DNA from 3 places in the Bradyrhizobium sp. HKCCYLRH1030 genome. Region 2 is predicted to be linked to each of the others. Evidence: predicted binding sites of a transcription regulator. Region 2 holds the regulator's gene; each other region holds the start of a gene.
What was found. The regulator PhoB, encoded in region 2, activates phosphate uptake and scavenging genes when phosphate is short. The targets are predictions, from matches to a motif close to TGTCATNNANCTGTCAT.
Positions count from the first base shown of each region.

Region 1: phnF (phosphonate metabolism transcriptional regulator PhnF) is a predicted target of PhoB. The motif match lies at 2,291-2,307, and genes of this name have one in related genera.
Region 3: ACQR1E_RS08620 (alkaline phosphatase D family protein) is a predicted target of PhoB. The motif match lies at 1,919-1,935, and genes of this name have one in related genera.

Region 1 is NZ_JBNPUY010000003.1:25,908-31,062, forward strand. It holds gene ACQR1E_RS10380 (ABC transporter ATP-binding protein) at 1-641, shown strand, start outside; gene ACQR1E_RS10385 (phosphodiesterase) at 649-1,491, shown strand; gene phnF (phosphonate metabolism transcriptional regulator PhnF) at 1,527-2,252, opposite strand; gene phnG (phosphonate C-P lyase system protein PhnG) at 2,372-2,827, shown strand; gene phnH (phosphonate C-P lyase system protein PhnH) at 2,827-3,438, shown strand; gene ACQR1E_RS10405 (carbon-phosphorus lyase complex subunit PhnI) at 3,442-4,545, shown strand; gene ACQR1E_RS10410 (alpha-D-ribose 1-methylphosphonate 5-phosphate C-P-lyase PhnJ) at 4,542-5,155, shown strand, end outside.
Region 2 is NZ_JBNPUY010000005.1:254,481-259,635, forward strand. It holds gene pstC (phosphate ABC transporter permease subunit PstC) at 1-65, shown strand, start outside; gene pstA (phosphate ABC transporter permease PstA) at 69-950, shown strand; gene pstB (phosphate ABC transporter ATP-binding protein PstB) at 947-1,768, shown strand; gene phoU (phosphate signaling complex protein PhoU) at 1,799-2,515, shown strand; gene phoB (phosphate regulon transcriptional regulator PhoB) at 2,532-3,239, shown strand; gene ACQR1E_RS16980 (trypsin-like serine protease) at 3,387-4,703, shown strand; gene ACQR1E_RS16985 (HoxN/HupN/NixA family nickel/cobalt transporter) at 4,879-5,155, shown strand, end outside.
Region 3 is NZ_JBNPUY010000002.1:708,711-713,865, reverse strand. It holds gene ACQR1E_RS08625 (response regulator) at 1-231, shown strand, start outside; gene ACQR1E_RS08620 (alkaline phosphatase D family protein) at 277-1,848, opposite strand; gene ACQR1E_RS08615 (TAXI family TRAP transporter solute-binding subunit) at 1,988-3,331, opposite strand; gene ACQR1E_RS08610 (4a-hydroxytetrahydrobiopterin dehydratase) at 3,707-4,009, shown strand; gene ACQR1E_RS08605 (YkvA family protein) at 4,115-4,516, shown strand; gene ACQR1E_RS08600 (TAXI family TRAP transporter solute-binding subunit) at 4,636-5,155, opposite strand, start outside.

The DNA.
Region 1 (5,155 bases), on a different contig from region 2:
ATCAGCTCTCGGGCGGCCAGCGCCAGCGCGTCGCGCTGGCGCGCGCGGTCGCGATACGGCCGAGCGTGCTGCTGCTCGACGAGCCGCTCACCGCGCTCGATGCGGCCTTGCGAGAGCGCCTGCGCGGCGAGCTCAACGGCCTGTTGCGCATGCTCGGCATCACGGCGATTTACGTCACGCATGACCAGGCTGAAGCCATGGAGCTCGGCGACCGCATCGTCGTGATGCGCAAGGGCGCCATCGCCCAGATCGGGACGCCGCGCGAGATCTATTTCTCGCCCGCCGATCGATTCGTCGCGGAGTTCGTCGGCGCGGCCAACATCATCGAGGCGCCGATCGACGGCGCCCAGCTCGTTCTGCCGGGAGGTCGGCAGCCGATCGCCGATCCCGGTCCACGTAACCTGGCGGTGGCGATGGTTCGGCCGGAAACGATCGGGATCGTCGATGCCGCGGCATCGAGTCTGACTGGCGTCGTCGACAGCGTCCGCTTTGTCGGCGACCGGCAGCGGATCATCGTCCGCGACGCCGCCTCAATTGCACTGACCGTGGACGCGCCGAATTCGATCAGTGTCGCTGCGGGAGAGCGGATCGGCCTGCGGATTGCACCGGACTCCATTCGGCTGTTGCCGGAGAAAGGCTGATCTGCTGATGACCAAGAGCCCCGTCGTCATCGCCCAGATATCCGACCTGCACATCAAGGCGCCCGGCCGGCTCGCCTACTGCCGCGTCGATACGGCGCGCGCGTTGACCCGTTGCATCACGGAGCTCAACCGGTTCGAGCCGAAGCTCGATCTGGTGGTGATCTCCGGCGATCTCGTCGATACGCCGTTGTCGGCCGAGTACGATCATCTCAAGGATCTTCTCGCCGAGCTCGAAACTCCATTCGTCGCCGTGCCCGGCAATCACGATTCACGCGAGCTGATGCGCGCGGCGTTTCCGGACGCTCTGCATGGTCAGCCCACCGGTCCGCTGAACCGGTGCGTGGAGTTGGCCGATCTCGATCTGCTTCTGCTCGATTCCAGCGTGCCCGGCCATCCGCATGGCGAGCTCGATGAAGCGAGTCTGCAATGGCTCGACGCCGCGCTGTCCGGATCCAGCGAAAGGCCGGCCCTGCTGTTTCTGCACCACCCGCCGTTCGCCACTGGCATCTGGCACATGGACCGGCAGAACCTGCGCAACGCCGACGATCTCGCGGCCGTCCTCACGCGCCATCCGCGGGTGCAACTGATCGGGTGCGGTCACGTTCATCGCGCGACGCTGACCCGGTTTGCGGGCATCCCCTGCACGATCTGCCCGGCACCGAACCATGCCGTCGCGCTCGACCTGGCCGAGCTTCGCCCGCCATCCTTCCGGATCGAGCCACCGGCCTTTCACCTTCATGCCTGGTTTCCAGGACCGGGATTTGGAACGGTCGTCACGCATCAGGTGCCGATCGGGGATTTCGACGGGCCGCATCCGTTCTTCAATCAGGACGGCACGCTCATCGACTGAGCGCGCAAGAACGAAGCGAGGCGGCGGGGTCTGGTCTAGCTCTCGACCTCGAACGTCACGCGCTCCGCCGCGAAACGCGAGCGCTTGCTGACCAGCGGCGTCCCATCGGCATCGATGTCGGTGCTGTCGACCACCAGCACCGGACGGCCCAGCGCGAGGTCGAGCCGTGCGGCGTCGCTCGCGTCGGCGATGGCCGCCGTGATCCTGGTCGCGCCGCGGCGATAGTCGCGAATGCCGTAATGCGCAAGCAGCGCCGTCATCGAGCGGAGCGAAGCGAAGATGTGGCCGGCCTCGGGAAATCGCTCGGACGACAGCCAGGACGTGCTGACGCAGATGGGGGTCTTGTCGGCAAGACGCAGTGCCTCGATTCGGACCAGCGGCGCCCCCGTCTTCAGTCGGAGCTCGTGCGCGAGTTCGCGCGTCGCCGACTCTTCGGACGCTGCGATCAACTGTCCGCGCGGCTCGCGCCCGCCGGCGCCCACGATCTCGGAGAACCTGGTTCGCGATCTCAGGGGATATGACAGGCGAGGCGCTTCGACATAAGTGCCGCTGCCGCGCTCGGCGCGCACGAGGCCGCGCTCGGCCAAGGTCGCGAGCGCGCGACGCACCGTATGACGGTTGACGCGGTAGGTTTCGGCGATCTCGGTCTCGCCGGGCAGGCGGGTGCCGGCCGCGAAGCGGCCGTCGGCGATGTCGCGCTCGATGCCGTCGGCCACCCGGCGCCACAGTGCCACGCCCGAGTCGGCGCCCTGCATGCTCATCTGCGGTTCTCCGCTGCGAGACCTGAAAATCACGCCCATGTCATCAAACAGTCATGGCGCTTCGTTACGAAGTTGTCTATTAACATAGACAACTTCGCGATAGCAAGTTCGGGGTGAAGATGGAGGGCGAGACCGCGATGCAGGACCGGCGCAGGACGGCGATGCGGGTATTGGCGCATGCCTCGCATGCGGACATCCGCGCCAGGCTCGACGGACTGGCGCTGCCTGAGTATCGCGACCTGCGTCCGGCGGAGAATGGTCTCGTGATGCTGCGGGGCCGGATCGGCGGTGATGGTGCGCCGTTCAATGTCGGCGAAGCGACGGTGTCGCGCGCCGCGGTGCGGCTGGAGAGCGGGGAGGTCGGGTTCGGCTATGTGCTCGGACGAGATGCCGGCAAGGCGCGTCTGATGGCGCTGTGTGACGCGATGATCCAGTCGTCGAGCCATGCGCGATCGGTCGAGACTCAGGTGGTCGCGCCGCTGCAGGAGCTGATGCGCGCATCGCGGGAGCATCGAGCGGAGGAGGCTGCGGCCACGCGTGTCGATTTCTATACGATGGTGCGAGGAGAAGGCTGATGGCTGCTGCCGCTTCCGATCTGCAGCCTGGTTTCGCCGACAATGTCCTGTCCGCGCAATCGACCTTCCGTACCGTCATGGAGGCCATGGCGCGTCCGGGCAATGTGCGGCAGGTCGAGGGCGATGTCGGCCGGCCGTCGTCGTTGATGCCTGGTGCTGCCGCGATCGCGTTGACCTTGTTCGATCACGATACGCCGATCTGGCTCGATGCGCCGCTCGCCGGCACGCCCGAGGTCGGCGCCTGGCTCAAGTTTCACACCGGGGCGCCGATCGTCGCCGATGCCGCGCTCGCCTGCTTTGCGGTGGCGGCGGACCCCGAAGCGCTGCCTGATCTGAATTCATTCGCGCTCGGCAGTGCTGAATACCCTGATCGCTCGACGACGCTGATCCTGCAGGTGCCGAGCTTGTCCGGAGGGCCGGCGTTCAAGCTGCGCGGTCCTGGCATCGACGGGACGACATCGTTCCGCGCAACGGTGGCACCCGCCGATCTGTTCGAGCGGCTGTCGATCAATGAGAAGCTGTTTCCGCGTGGTGTCGATGTGGTGCTGGTCGATGGCTCGTCCATCGTCGCCATCCCGCGAACGACCCGACTCGTTTCCGCAGGAGAGTGAGGCATGTATGTTGCCGTCAAGGGTGGCGAGCGCGCCATCGAGAACGCGCACCGGCTGCTGGCGCATGAACGCCGGGGTGATCGCGATGTGCCCGAACTTTCGCTGGCGCAGATCTCCGAGCAGTTGGGGCTTGCCGTCGATCGCGTGATGACCGAGGGCTCGCTGTACGACCGCGAGCTCGCGGCGCTCGCAATCAAGCAGGCACGCGGTGATCTGATCGAGGCGATCTTCCTGGTGCGTGCCTTCCGCGCGACCCTGCCGCGCTTCGGTGCGACCGAGCCGGTCGACACCGGTGCGATGCGGGTGCAGCGGCGCGTCTCGTCGACCTTCAAGGACATTCCGGGCGGCCAGGTGCTCGGGCCGACCTTCGACTATACGCATCGGCTGCTCGATCCGCAGTTGGCGGCCGGCGGCGAGCCGGAGCCGCCGGCCCGTGCCGAGGCGCCGAATGCGCCGACGCCGCGTGTCACCGACATTCTCGGACAGGACGGGCTGATCGAGCCGTCGCCGCAAGCCGATGTTGGCGCGCCGGTCGGCGATCTCACCCGCGATCCTCTGAGCTTTCCCGCGGATCGTGATCTGCGGTTGCAGAATCTCGCACGCGGTGATGAGGGCTTTCTGCTCGCGCTCGGCTACTCGACCCAGCGCGGCTACGGCCGCAACCATCCCTTCGCCGGCGAAATCCGCTTCGGCGAAGTCGAGGTCGAGTTCGCGGCCGAGGAGGTCGGGTTCGCGGTGCCGCTCGGATCGATCGAGCTGACCGAATGCCAGATGGTGAACCAGTTCAAGGGGGCGGCAACCGAGCCGCCGTGCTTCACGCGCGGCTATGGCCTCGCCTTCGGCCAGGGCGAGCGCAAGACGATGTCGATGGCCCTCGTCGACCGCGCCTTGCGGGCACGCGAGCTGGGCGAGGACATGGTCGCGCCGGCGCAGGATGAGGAGTTCGTGATGTCGCACTCCGACAACGTGCAGGCGACCGGGTTCGTCGAGCATCTGAAGCTGCCGCATTATGTCGACTTCCAGTCCGAGCTCGGACTGCTGCGCAAGCTGCGCCAGGAGTTCACCGAGGCCAAGGCCGCTCCCGAATTGAAGGAAGCTGCGGAATGAACGCGCCGACCTACAATTTCGCCTATCTCGACGAGCAGACCAAGCGGATGATCCGTCGCGCCATCCTGAAGGCGATCGCGATTCCCGGCTATCAGGTGCCGTTCGCGAGCCGCGAGATGCCGATGCCCTATGGCTGGGGCACCGGCGGCGTGCAGGTCACCGCCGCCATTCTCGGTCCCGACGACGTGCTCAAGGTCATCGATCAGGGATCGGACGATACGACAAATGCGATCTCGATCCGCAAATTCTTCGCCAAGACCGCGGGCGTCGCGACCACGACGTCGACGGAAGAGGCGAGCGTGATCCAGACCCGGCATCGCATTCCCGAGGCGCCGCTTCACGAGGGGCAGGTGCTGGTCTATCAGGTGCCGATCCCGGAGCCGCTGCGCTTTCTCGAGCCGCGCGAGACCGAGACCCGCCGCATGCATGCGCTGGCCGAATATGGCCTGATGCACGTCAAGCTCTATGAGGACATCGCACGCTTCGGCCACATCGCGACGTCCTACGCCTATCCGGTCAAGGTCAATGCGCGCTACGTGATGGATCCGTCGCCGACGCCGAAGTTCGACAATCCCAAGATGGACAATTGCCCGGCGCTGCAATTGTTCGG
Region 2 (5,155 bases):
CGTTCTTCGTGCTGGCGAGCGCGCGGCTGATGCTCATGCGGCTCGAAGCCAAGGCGGGAAAATAAGCCATGTCCAGCGCTGACACGCTTACACTCGATGCGCCGGTCAATCCGATCTATGCGCGCCGGCGCCGCAGAGACATCGTGATCCGCGGCCTCTGCGTTGCCGCCGCGATGTTCGGCGTCACCTGGCTGGCGCTGATCCTGTTCACGCTGTTCTATAACGGACTCGCCGGCCTCAGCCTGCAGGTTTTTGCCGCCGACACGCCACCGCCCGGCTCCAGCGAAGGCGGCCTGCGCAACGCCATCGTCGGCTCCTTGATCATGACGATCATCGGCGTCGGCATCGGCGCGCCGCTCGGCCTGTTCGCCGGCACCTATCTCGCCGAATACGGCCGCAACGACCGCCTGACCTCGGTGATCCGCTTCATCAACGACATCCTGCTGTCGGCGCCCTCGATCATCATCGGCCTGTTCATCTATGGTGCGGTCGTGGTGCCGATGGGCGGCTTCTCGGCACTCGCGGGTTCCCTTGCATTGGCGGTCATCGTGATCCCGGTGGTGCTGCGCACCACCGAGGACATGCTGCTGCTCGTGCCCAACCCGCTGCGCGAGGCGGCGTCTGCGCTCGGCCTGCCGCGCTCGCTGGTGATCCGCCGCATCGCCTATCGGGCGGCGCGCTCGGGCCTCATCACCGGCGTGCTGCTGGCGACCGCCCGCGTCGCCGGCGAGACCGCGCCTCTGCTGTTCACCGCGCTGTCGAACCAGTTCTGGAGCCTCAACCTTTCCAAGACGATGGCGAACCTGCCCGTCACCATCAACAATTTCGTCCAGAGCCCTTATGCCTACTGGAAACAACTGGCCTGGAGCGGAGCCCTTCTCATCACTCTGGCCGTGCTCGCCCTGAACATCGGTGCACGCATTCTCGGCGCCGAGAGGAACACCAAATGACCGAACTGTCCGTCTCCGTCAGTCAGCCCAATCACGCTCTTCACGGCAAGGCGCTTCCGGATGCGCCGGCCAAGGTGACCGCGCGCAACCTCAACTTCTACTACGGCGACCATCATGCGCTGAAGAACATCAACCTGTCGCTGGGCACCAACCGCGTCACCGCGTTCATCGGCCCGTCCGGCTGCGGCAAGTCCACGCTGCTGCGCATCTTCAACCGGATGTACGATCTCTATCCGGGGCAGCGGGCGACCGGGCAGCTGATGCTCGACAACACCAACATCCTCGATCCCAAGCTCGATCTGAACCTGCTGCGTGCCCGGGTCGGCATGGTGTTCCAGAAGCCGACGCCGTTCCCGATGACGATCTACGAGAACATCGCCTTCGGCATCCGCCTCTATGAGAAGATCTCCAAGTCGGAGATGGACGACCGGGTCGAGAAGGCGCTGCGCGGCGGCGCGTTGTGGAACGAGGTCAAGGACAAGCTCAACGCCTCGGGCCTGTCGCTGTCCGGCGGCCAGCAGCAGCGGCTGTGCATCGCGCGTACCGTGGCGGTCCGGCCGGAGGTGATCCTGTTCGACGAGCCGTGCTCGGCGCTCGATCCGATCTCGACCGCCAAGGTCGAGGAGCTGATCCAGGAACTCGCCGAAAACTATACGATCGCCATCGTGACGCATAACATGCAGCAGGCGGCGCGCGTCTCCGACAAGACCGCCTTCATGTATCTCGGCGAGCTGATCGAGTTCGACGACACCAGCAAGATCTTCACCTCGCCGAGCGATCGGCGGACCCAGGATTACATCACCGGCCGGTTCGGCTGACGCCGACGACATTGTCTTCAGGAGATCATCATGGCCAGTGAACATACCGCCAAGGCGTTCGACAGCGATCTGCAGGACCTCACCCGTCTGGTATCGGAGATGGGCGGCCTCGCCGAGCGGCTGATCGTCGATTCCGTCGATGCGCTGGTGCGACGCGACATCGCGCTCGGCCAGAAGGTGGTCGCCACCGACGCCGAGGTCGACAAGCTGCAACGCATCATCGAGGAGCGCGCCGTTCTTACCATCGCCCGGCGACAGCCGATGGCGGTCGACCTGCGTGAGATCGTCGGCGCGATGCGCGTGGCGACCGATCTGGAGCGTATCGGCGATCTCGCCAAGAACATCGGCAAGCGCGTCGCGGCGCTGGAGAGCGACTTCCATCCGCTGAAGCTGATCCGCGGGCTCGAGCACATGACCGATCTCGTGCAGTCGCAGGTCAAGACGGTGCTGGACGCCTATGCCGCGCACGATTTGCCGGCGGCGATGACGGTGTGGAAGGGCGATGAGGAAGTCGATGCCATCTGCACCTCGCTGTTCCGCGAGCTCCTGACCTACATGATGGAGGATCCGCGCAACATCTCGTTCTGCATCCACCTGATGTTCTGCGCCAAGAATATCGAGCGCATCGGCGATCACGCGACCAACATCGCCGAGACGGTGTTCTATATGATCGAAGGCCAGCAGATCATGGACAAGCGCCCGAAGGGCGACATGACGAGCTTCGCATCGACGATCCCCGGCAACTGAGAGAGACGGTTCAGACATGGGCGCCCGAATTCTGGTGGTGGAGGACGAGGAGGCGCTGACGACGCTGCTGCGCTACAACCTCGAGGCCGAAGGCTACGAGGTCGAGACCGTGGCGCGCGGCGACGAAGCCGACACGCGCCTGAAGGAGCGTGTTCCCGATCTCGTCGTGCTCGACTGGATGCTGCCGGGCCTGTCCGGCATCGAGCTGTGCCGCCGCCTGCGGGCGCGGACCGAGACCCGGCAGTTGCCGATCATCATGCTCACCGCACGCGGCGAGGAGAGCGAGCGCGTGCGCGGCCTCGCGACCGGCGCCGACGACTACATCGTCAAGCCGTTCTCGGTGCCGGAGCTTCTGGCGCGGGTGAAAGGCCTGCTGCGGCGGGCGAGTCCGGAGCGGCTGGCGACCGTGCTGTCCTATGGCGACATCGAGCTCGACCGCGAGAAGCGCCGCGTGGCGCGCTCTGGTAGGCCGATCGATCTCGGCCCGACCGAATACCGCCTGCTCGAGTTCTTCCTGGAGCATCCCGGCCGCGTGTTCAGCCGCGAGCAGCTGCTCGACAGTGTCTGGGGCCGCGACATCTACATCGACGAGCGCACCGTCGACGTCCATATCGGCCGCCTGCGCAAGCTGCTCAATCCCGGCCGCGAGCAGGACCCGATCCGCACCGTGCGCGGCGCCGGTTATGCGCTCGATGATCGCTTCGCCAAGAGCGAGCAGGTGTAAGGGGCGATCGGGCGTGAGGACGCAGCAGGTGTGAGACGCGAGGCGGCCCGATTGAGGAGATCGCGGTCCGCTTTCCGCCACGCCGCCGCCGTCTTGATCGTGTCTGCTTCGTGGCCCGTCACGATGTTTCGGTCCCAGCGGACGCCCTTGATCAAGACCATCATCATATCTCTTGCCGTGCTGCTCGGCGGCGCGGCGGGCGCCACGGCCGCCGAGCTCGAAGACGCGGTCGCGGCGGCAGGCAACGGGCAGCATGCGGCGGCGATGCGACGGCTGCTGCCGCTGGCCGCCAAGGGCGATGCGCGGGCGCAGTTCGACGTCGGCTTCATGCACGCCTTCGGCTGGGGCCAACCGCGCAACCCCGCCGAGGCGCTGGCGTGGTACCGCAAGGCCGCCGATCAGGGGCTCGCTGTCGCGCAACACTATCTCGGCATCGCCTACGTCAATGGCGAAGGTGTTGCGAGCAATTACGGCGAAGCCGGCCGCTGGTTCAGCCGCGCCGCGGCGCAGGGCTTCGCCCAGTCGCAATACATGCTCGGCCTGATGCTGCTCGACGGCCGCGGTGTGAAACAGGACGTCGTGCAGGGCTATGCCTGGCTGGTGATGGCGGGCCGTAGCGGCGTGCGATCGGCCGGCCGCGACGTGCAGCGGGTCAAGTTGACCGAGCCGCAGCGCGTCCAGGCCCAGAGTGCCATTGCGGCCTGGCGGCCGAAGCCGGAATCGGCGGAGGCCGGCATCGCCGCTCCGCGTCCGGAGCAACTGCTCGGGCTCGACCGCCACATCGGCGAGGTCGTCGATCCCACCTCGTGGCCGGCGTCGTCGATCGGCGTCGTCACCGTCGCGCAATACTCGACCGGCGGCTGGTGCACCGGCACGCTGGTCGCGCCGCGCGTCGTGCTCACCGCGGCACATTGCGTGTTCAACGGCGTGGCGCAGGTCAGCCCCGGCAACGTCCGCTTCCTGGCCGGCATGAACAGGGGCACGCCGGCGGCATCGTCTGTCGCCGACAAGCTGATCGTGGCGCCTGATTTCGTCCCGACCCGGCACGACAGGTGGTCGCTCGACCGCTCGCCCGCCGATTGGGCGTTGATCGTGCTGAAGGACGCGCTGCCGTCGAAGCCGGTTGAGGTCAGGGCGCTGACGCGCGAGGAATTGCAGGCTGCGACCACGGCCGGAACCATCTCCGAGATCGGCTATGGCCAGGAGCGGCGCTATTCGCCGACCGGCCAGCGCAATTGCAGCGCCGGCATGACCAAGGACGGGATGCTGCTGACGGTGCATTGCCTCGCCAATTTCGGCTATTCGGGCTCCCCCATCATGGCCGAAGTCGGCGGACAGCCGGCCGTGGTCGGCATCTTCTCGGCGTTCCATGAGGAGACCCGGCTGATGTTCGCCGCCCCCGCGAGCCAGTTCGAGGCGGTCGTGCGGCGCGAGATCGCGGCACAGAGTGCCTCGATGCGGTGAGCGAAGGAGGGACGAGAGAAGAGGATGTCCCGCCGCTGGTCATGATCTGTGCGTGACTGGATAGCGGGTTGCCAAGCGAGAGGGCAATCCGGGAAGGGCCGCCCACGTTTTCCTGCAGCTTTTGCCTGCAGCGGGGGCTTTACCGAACTGGCCTGGCTCTTGCTATAGTCCGAGTATGACGATTGTTCAAATTGATCATCCTCGTGCCCCTCGGCTGCTGTGGTGGCGATCGCAGCCCGGCCGCAACGTTGCGCTCGTCGGCGGGCTGGTCGCCGCCAACGCGCTCGCCTGGGCCTGGGCGTTCGCGCTCTACGCCGACCGGCCCGCCATCGTCGGCACCGCGATGCTGGCCTGGCTGCTCGGACTGCGCCATGCGGTCGATGCGGATCACATCGCGGCGATCGACAACGTCGTACGGAAGCTGGTGCAGGACGGTAGCGCCCCGCGCGCCG
Region 3 (5,155 bases), on a different contig from region 2:
GCGCTCGCCATGATCGCCGAGCGCGTCCCGCAATTCGCGCTGCTCGATGTCGGCCTGGTCCGCGAAAAGAGCTTTGCGATTGCCGAGCGGCTGACGGCGCTCGGCATTCCCTTCGCATTCTCGACCGGCTATGGCGCCGACCGCGTGCCACCCGCATTCGCCGACCGGCCGCGGCTGCCGAAGCCTTGCCCGACCGAGGCGCTGGAGGCGGCGCTGCGGCGACGCGATTAGTTGCCGTCGCCGCACGCGGTCGTCTTGCCGCCGAACAACGAGACCTCAGCCCAGCTTCGGATCGAGCGTGGTCGACCACAGCGCGACGTCGGCGCGATCCCGCAGGGTCACGGTCATCTGGCCCGTGGCGCCTTCGATCTTGACGTGGCCGAAGAACTGCATGCCGGCCGACGGCGGCAGATTCTGCTTGTCGAGGCCGGGCGCCTTGATGAAGCGCACCTCGGGGCCGAAGGTGTTATCGAGCTCGTTCGGACCGAACGTGCCGGCATGCAGCGGACCGGAGACGAACTCCCAGAACGGCTCGAAGTCCTGAAACTGCGCTTTGTTCGGATCGTAATAATGCGCGGCCGCGTAGTGCACGTCCGCCGTCAGCCACACCGTGTTCTGGATCGGCGCGGTCTTGATGAAGCGCAGGATCTCGGCAATCTCGAGCTCGCGGCCGCGCGCCGGGCCGTCACCCTGGGCGATGGCTTCCGAGCCCTTCTTGTTGGCCGCGTCGTCATAGACGATGATGCTGAGCGGCATGTCGGAGGCGATCACCTTCCAAGTCGCGCGGGAATTGAGCAGCGCCTGCTTCAACCAGCGCATCTGCTCCGGCCCGATGAAGTAGGACGCCGGACCATACTCGTCCTCGAGATTGGGACCGTTGGCGCCGCGGTAGCTGCGCTCGTCGAGCACGAACACGTCGAGATGCGGGCCATAGTTGATGGTGCGATAGACTCGGCCCGGCTCGATGATGCTCTCGCGCATCGGATACATCTCGTGGAAGGCGCGCGCCGCGCGGGCCGCGAGCAACTGGATGTTGCGCTCCTTGTAGGCGGCGGGCAGCTCCTTGGAGGCCGACCAGTTGTTGGTGACCTCGTGATCGTCCCACTGCACGAAGATCGGCACCTCGGCATTGAAGGCGCGAACGTTCTCGTCGAGGAAATTGTATTTGTGGGCGGCACGGAATTCGTCGAGCGTCTCGGCGACCTTGGCCTTCTCTTCCACGGTGAGGTTCTTCCACACCTTGTTGTCCGGCAGCTTCACCTCGGACTTGATCGGACCGTCGGCGTAGATGGTGTCGCCGGAGTGCAGGAAGAAGTCCGGGCGGTGCTTCTTCATCGTCGAGAAGGTGAACATGCCGCCATCATCGGGATTGATGCCCCAGCCCTGCCCCGCCACGTCGCCGCCCCAGACGAACGAGACGTCGCGCTTGTTGCCTGGCGCGGTGCGGAAGCGGCCGGCCACGGCCTCGCTTTCGACCGCGGTATGCGACAGGTCGCGGAACTTGACACGGTAGAAGATGTCCTGGCCGCTCGGAAGGCCGTCGATCAGCATCTTGGCCGTGAAGTCGCTTTCCGGAAGCGCGGCAATCGGAGGCAGCGTACGCGCGTCCTTGAACGATTCGGTGGTCGCCACCTCGACCAGCATCTGCGACGGCCGGTCGGCGCGCGCCCAGACCACGCCGCCATCCATGCCGACGTCGCCGGACTGCACGCCATGCGTGATCTGCGGCCGGTCGGCGGCGCGGCTCAGATAGGGCATCGCCAGCGTCGTGACGCCGGCTGCGGCGGCCGTCGACAGGAAGCGGCGGCGGGACAGGGCGGTGTGCGGTCGAGGAATGCGAAGCGTCATGCGGATCTCCTGGTCGGATCGCGCGCGGGAGCCGGCGCGAGCCACGGCCCGGCAGACCTAGAAAAGATTGATGACGCTGGAATTACAATCGCGCCGTGGACAGCGCGTGACGCGGCCGCAGGGCGAACATCGTCCGCCCTCAGGTGCCGGCGGCACGCAACTGCGCGCCGGTTCGCTGCAGATTGGCGGGCATGCTCATCAGGATGAGCTTGCGATCGGCCACCGCGTTGTGGAACTGCTCGAGCGCGATGTTGAACGCGGTCAACGCCGCGTGCTCGATTGCACCGTCCTCGAAGCAGGTCAGCGTGTTGCGCAGGATCTCGTCGGCCTCGCTCTGCAGCTGGTCGAGCTCCTCGGTCGAATCGCTCTTGCGCGCGATCGTGATCATCTCCAGCAGACGATCGCGCAGCGAGGTGTTGATGGTGCGTTCGTCGCGCTTGAGATAGCCGGCGAACCACGCACCGGCCGAACCCATCGCCGAAAGCGCCATCAGGCCCCACCAGATGTAGTCGCTGTAGCGGTCGAGGAAGGTCTTCTCCTCGCCGTTGATGAACGCCGCCGCGCCGGGATGCGCCGGAATCGCGGCGTCCTTGTCGGTGTCGGGGGTCTCGATCTTGGCAGCCAGCGGGAACTCCGACAGCAATTGCTGGCGCACCGAAAACAGCTGATGGGTGAACGCGGACACTGTCGAATCCGACAGGCCTTTGCGCGCCACGATGTGGTGGTTGAAGCTGATGGTCTTCACCTCGTCCTCGGGACGATCGGGCGAGCCGCCAAACGCGCCGGCGGGAATTTCGGTCGATTCATATTCGGGGTGGTTCTGCGCGATCGCTTCGGCCGAATCGATCGCCAGGAAGGTCGGCGTGCCGCCGTCCTTGGTGGCAGCGGCGATCGCATCCGCCGTGATCTTGCTATTGATGGGTCCGGCCGCAAGATAGACGTCCGCCCGCTGGTTGCGCACGGCTTCGGCGGCCTCGGTGATCGGGACTTGGACGATCTCGACCTTGCTGGCGTCGACGCCGTACTGATGCAGGATCACCTTCAGCAAATTGGCGTTCGCCGGGGTCCGACCGATGATGCCGACCTTGTGGCCCGCGAGCTGGGAGATCTTGGTGATCTTGGCGCCCTTGCGACCCTTGCCCTTGCCGCCCGGAGGCACCCAGAGCACGGCGACGTTCTTGCGCAGCGTCGCCACGGCCTGCGCGTTCTTTGGGACCTCGAGGTCACCCCGGACGATCGCGAGATCAACCTTGCCTGCGGCCAGCGCCTGCGCGCTCTGTGCGGCGCCCTCGGTCGGAACCGGCCGCAGCCTGACGGAGGCGTGCGACTGGGAAAAGGCCTGGGTCAGGGCCTGGACGACCTTCAGGTCGTCGCTGTTGGGCGGACCGACCGCGATCTTGAGCACCACGGGACGCATCGCAAAATAGTAGGCCCCCGTCAAAGCGCCGACGACCGCGAGGATCCCGGCGATGACGATGAACACGGCAGGGCGCATCCGTGAGCGCTGCGCTGGCGTGGTCTGAGTATCTACCAGATCCCGTCCTCCGGTGGTCCCAGGCCCGGGCGATGCCACAGGCGGCTTCGTCTGGCCACGTCGTCCTTCAATAGAGCCGAACTGTAGCAAATTTCTTGTCCGCCCGGGGTGACATCTGCGTCATGGTTACCATCGCACCAGTCGCCGGAGGATCGGGGCAGTTCCAAGCGCCTCCGGCATCGCGCCTGTGACAAGGCTCTGATCGGGATGCGTTTTCGGTTAGTCTTGGCAACCGGACACCGGCGCGATCCAGCCGGAGGTAGCCCCGCAGTCGCCCGGATGCCGCCGCGTGTCCGGTCGATTGCACCACGAGAGGAGATCGAGATGCCGCAACCATTGTCGGCGGAGGCACGCGCCACCGCCTTGCGGGAGCTTCCCGGCTGGACCGAGGCACAGGGCCGTGAGGCCATCGCCCGCACGTTCACATTCACAGACTTCAACGAAGCCTTCGGCTTCATGACCCGCGTCGCCCTGGTCGCTGAAAAGGCTGACCATCATCCCGAGTGGCGCAACGTCTACCGCACCGTCGAGGTGGTCCTCACGACCCATGACGCAGGCGGCGTGACCATGCGCGACATCGCGCTCGCCAAGGCGATGAATGCGATCGCCGCGACGATGCGCGGCTGAGATCTTGGCGACGACGGCACGCGCCTTGCGGCCGGCGTCGCCATCACCACATCCGAGGGCGAGGACCGCGCCCCCAGCGCCGTCTGGAACCGGAGATCGGACATCATGTCGGATGCGACCGACTACAGCGTTGGCTTCGAGCCCGCGGAGCGGCTGGCCCGGGATCGCGAGACCCTTCGCCGTCGTTTCTGGATCAAGTTCAAGAAGGTTGTCGCGCGGCTGCCATTCGCCGAGGAGCTGCTTGCAGCGTATTATTGCGCCTTCGACAAGGAGACACCCCGGCACGTACAGGTCGCCCTGCTCGGCGCCATCGCCTACTTCGTCGTGCCGTTCGACTTCATGCCTGACGTGTTGCCCATCCTCGGCTTCACCGACGACGCGGCGGTGCTCGCCACCGCCATCCGCATGGTCGCCTCGAACATCACGCCCGACCATCATGCGGCAGCCCGCGCCGTACTCGCGCGGCTGGCGGCAGACAAGAACGCTGACGGCGAGAATATCGGCTGACGGCGGCTCCGGCCGGCAAGCCGGGCGCCCGCAGTCAGCGCATCGGAAGGGCACAACAGCAAAAAGCCCCGCATCCGCGGGGCTTTTCTCTTGATGGGATTTCGTCGAACGCTACGAGCTCAGCGCTGGCCGCGCGCCTGGGCGCGGGCGCTGCCGGTCTTCTCGGCCTCCCAGGCCTGGTACTGCTTGAACAGCGCCTCGCGGTCGGCCTCGCTCGGCATCGCCCTGCCGGCGCTGCTCTGCTTCAGGAAGTCATCGAAGCGGTCGCGCTGTGCGCCTTCCATGGCGTGGCTCTCCAGCCATTTGCTGGCGGACGGCAGCCGCTGCCAGCCGGCGAGCGGCGCCGACAGCGAAACCTCCTTCCACTTCGGATGGAACGGCGGATTCTGGAATGCCGGGAATTTGGTGAAGAAGGCGTCGACGAAGGTCGCGAGCTTGCGATAGCGGTCGGTGTTCGGCGCCCAATTATAGGCGGCGAGCACGGCCGGCACCGCGATCGTGTCGACCTTCTCGCCCTCGGCGATCAGGTTCGGGTAGTCCTTCGCCGTCAGGGTCGCCGGCAGATAGTCGGTCTGCAGCGGTCGATCGTAGTCGACGTTGACGAGATGGAAGCGGCCGTCGTTCACGAAGGTCGAGACC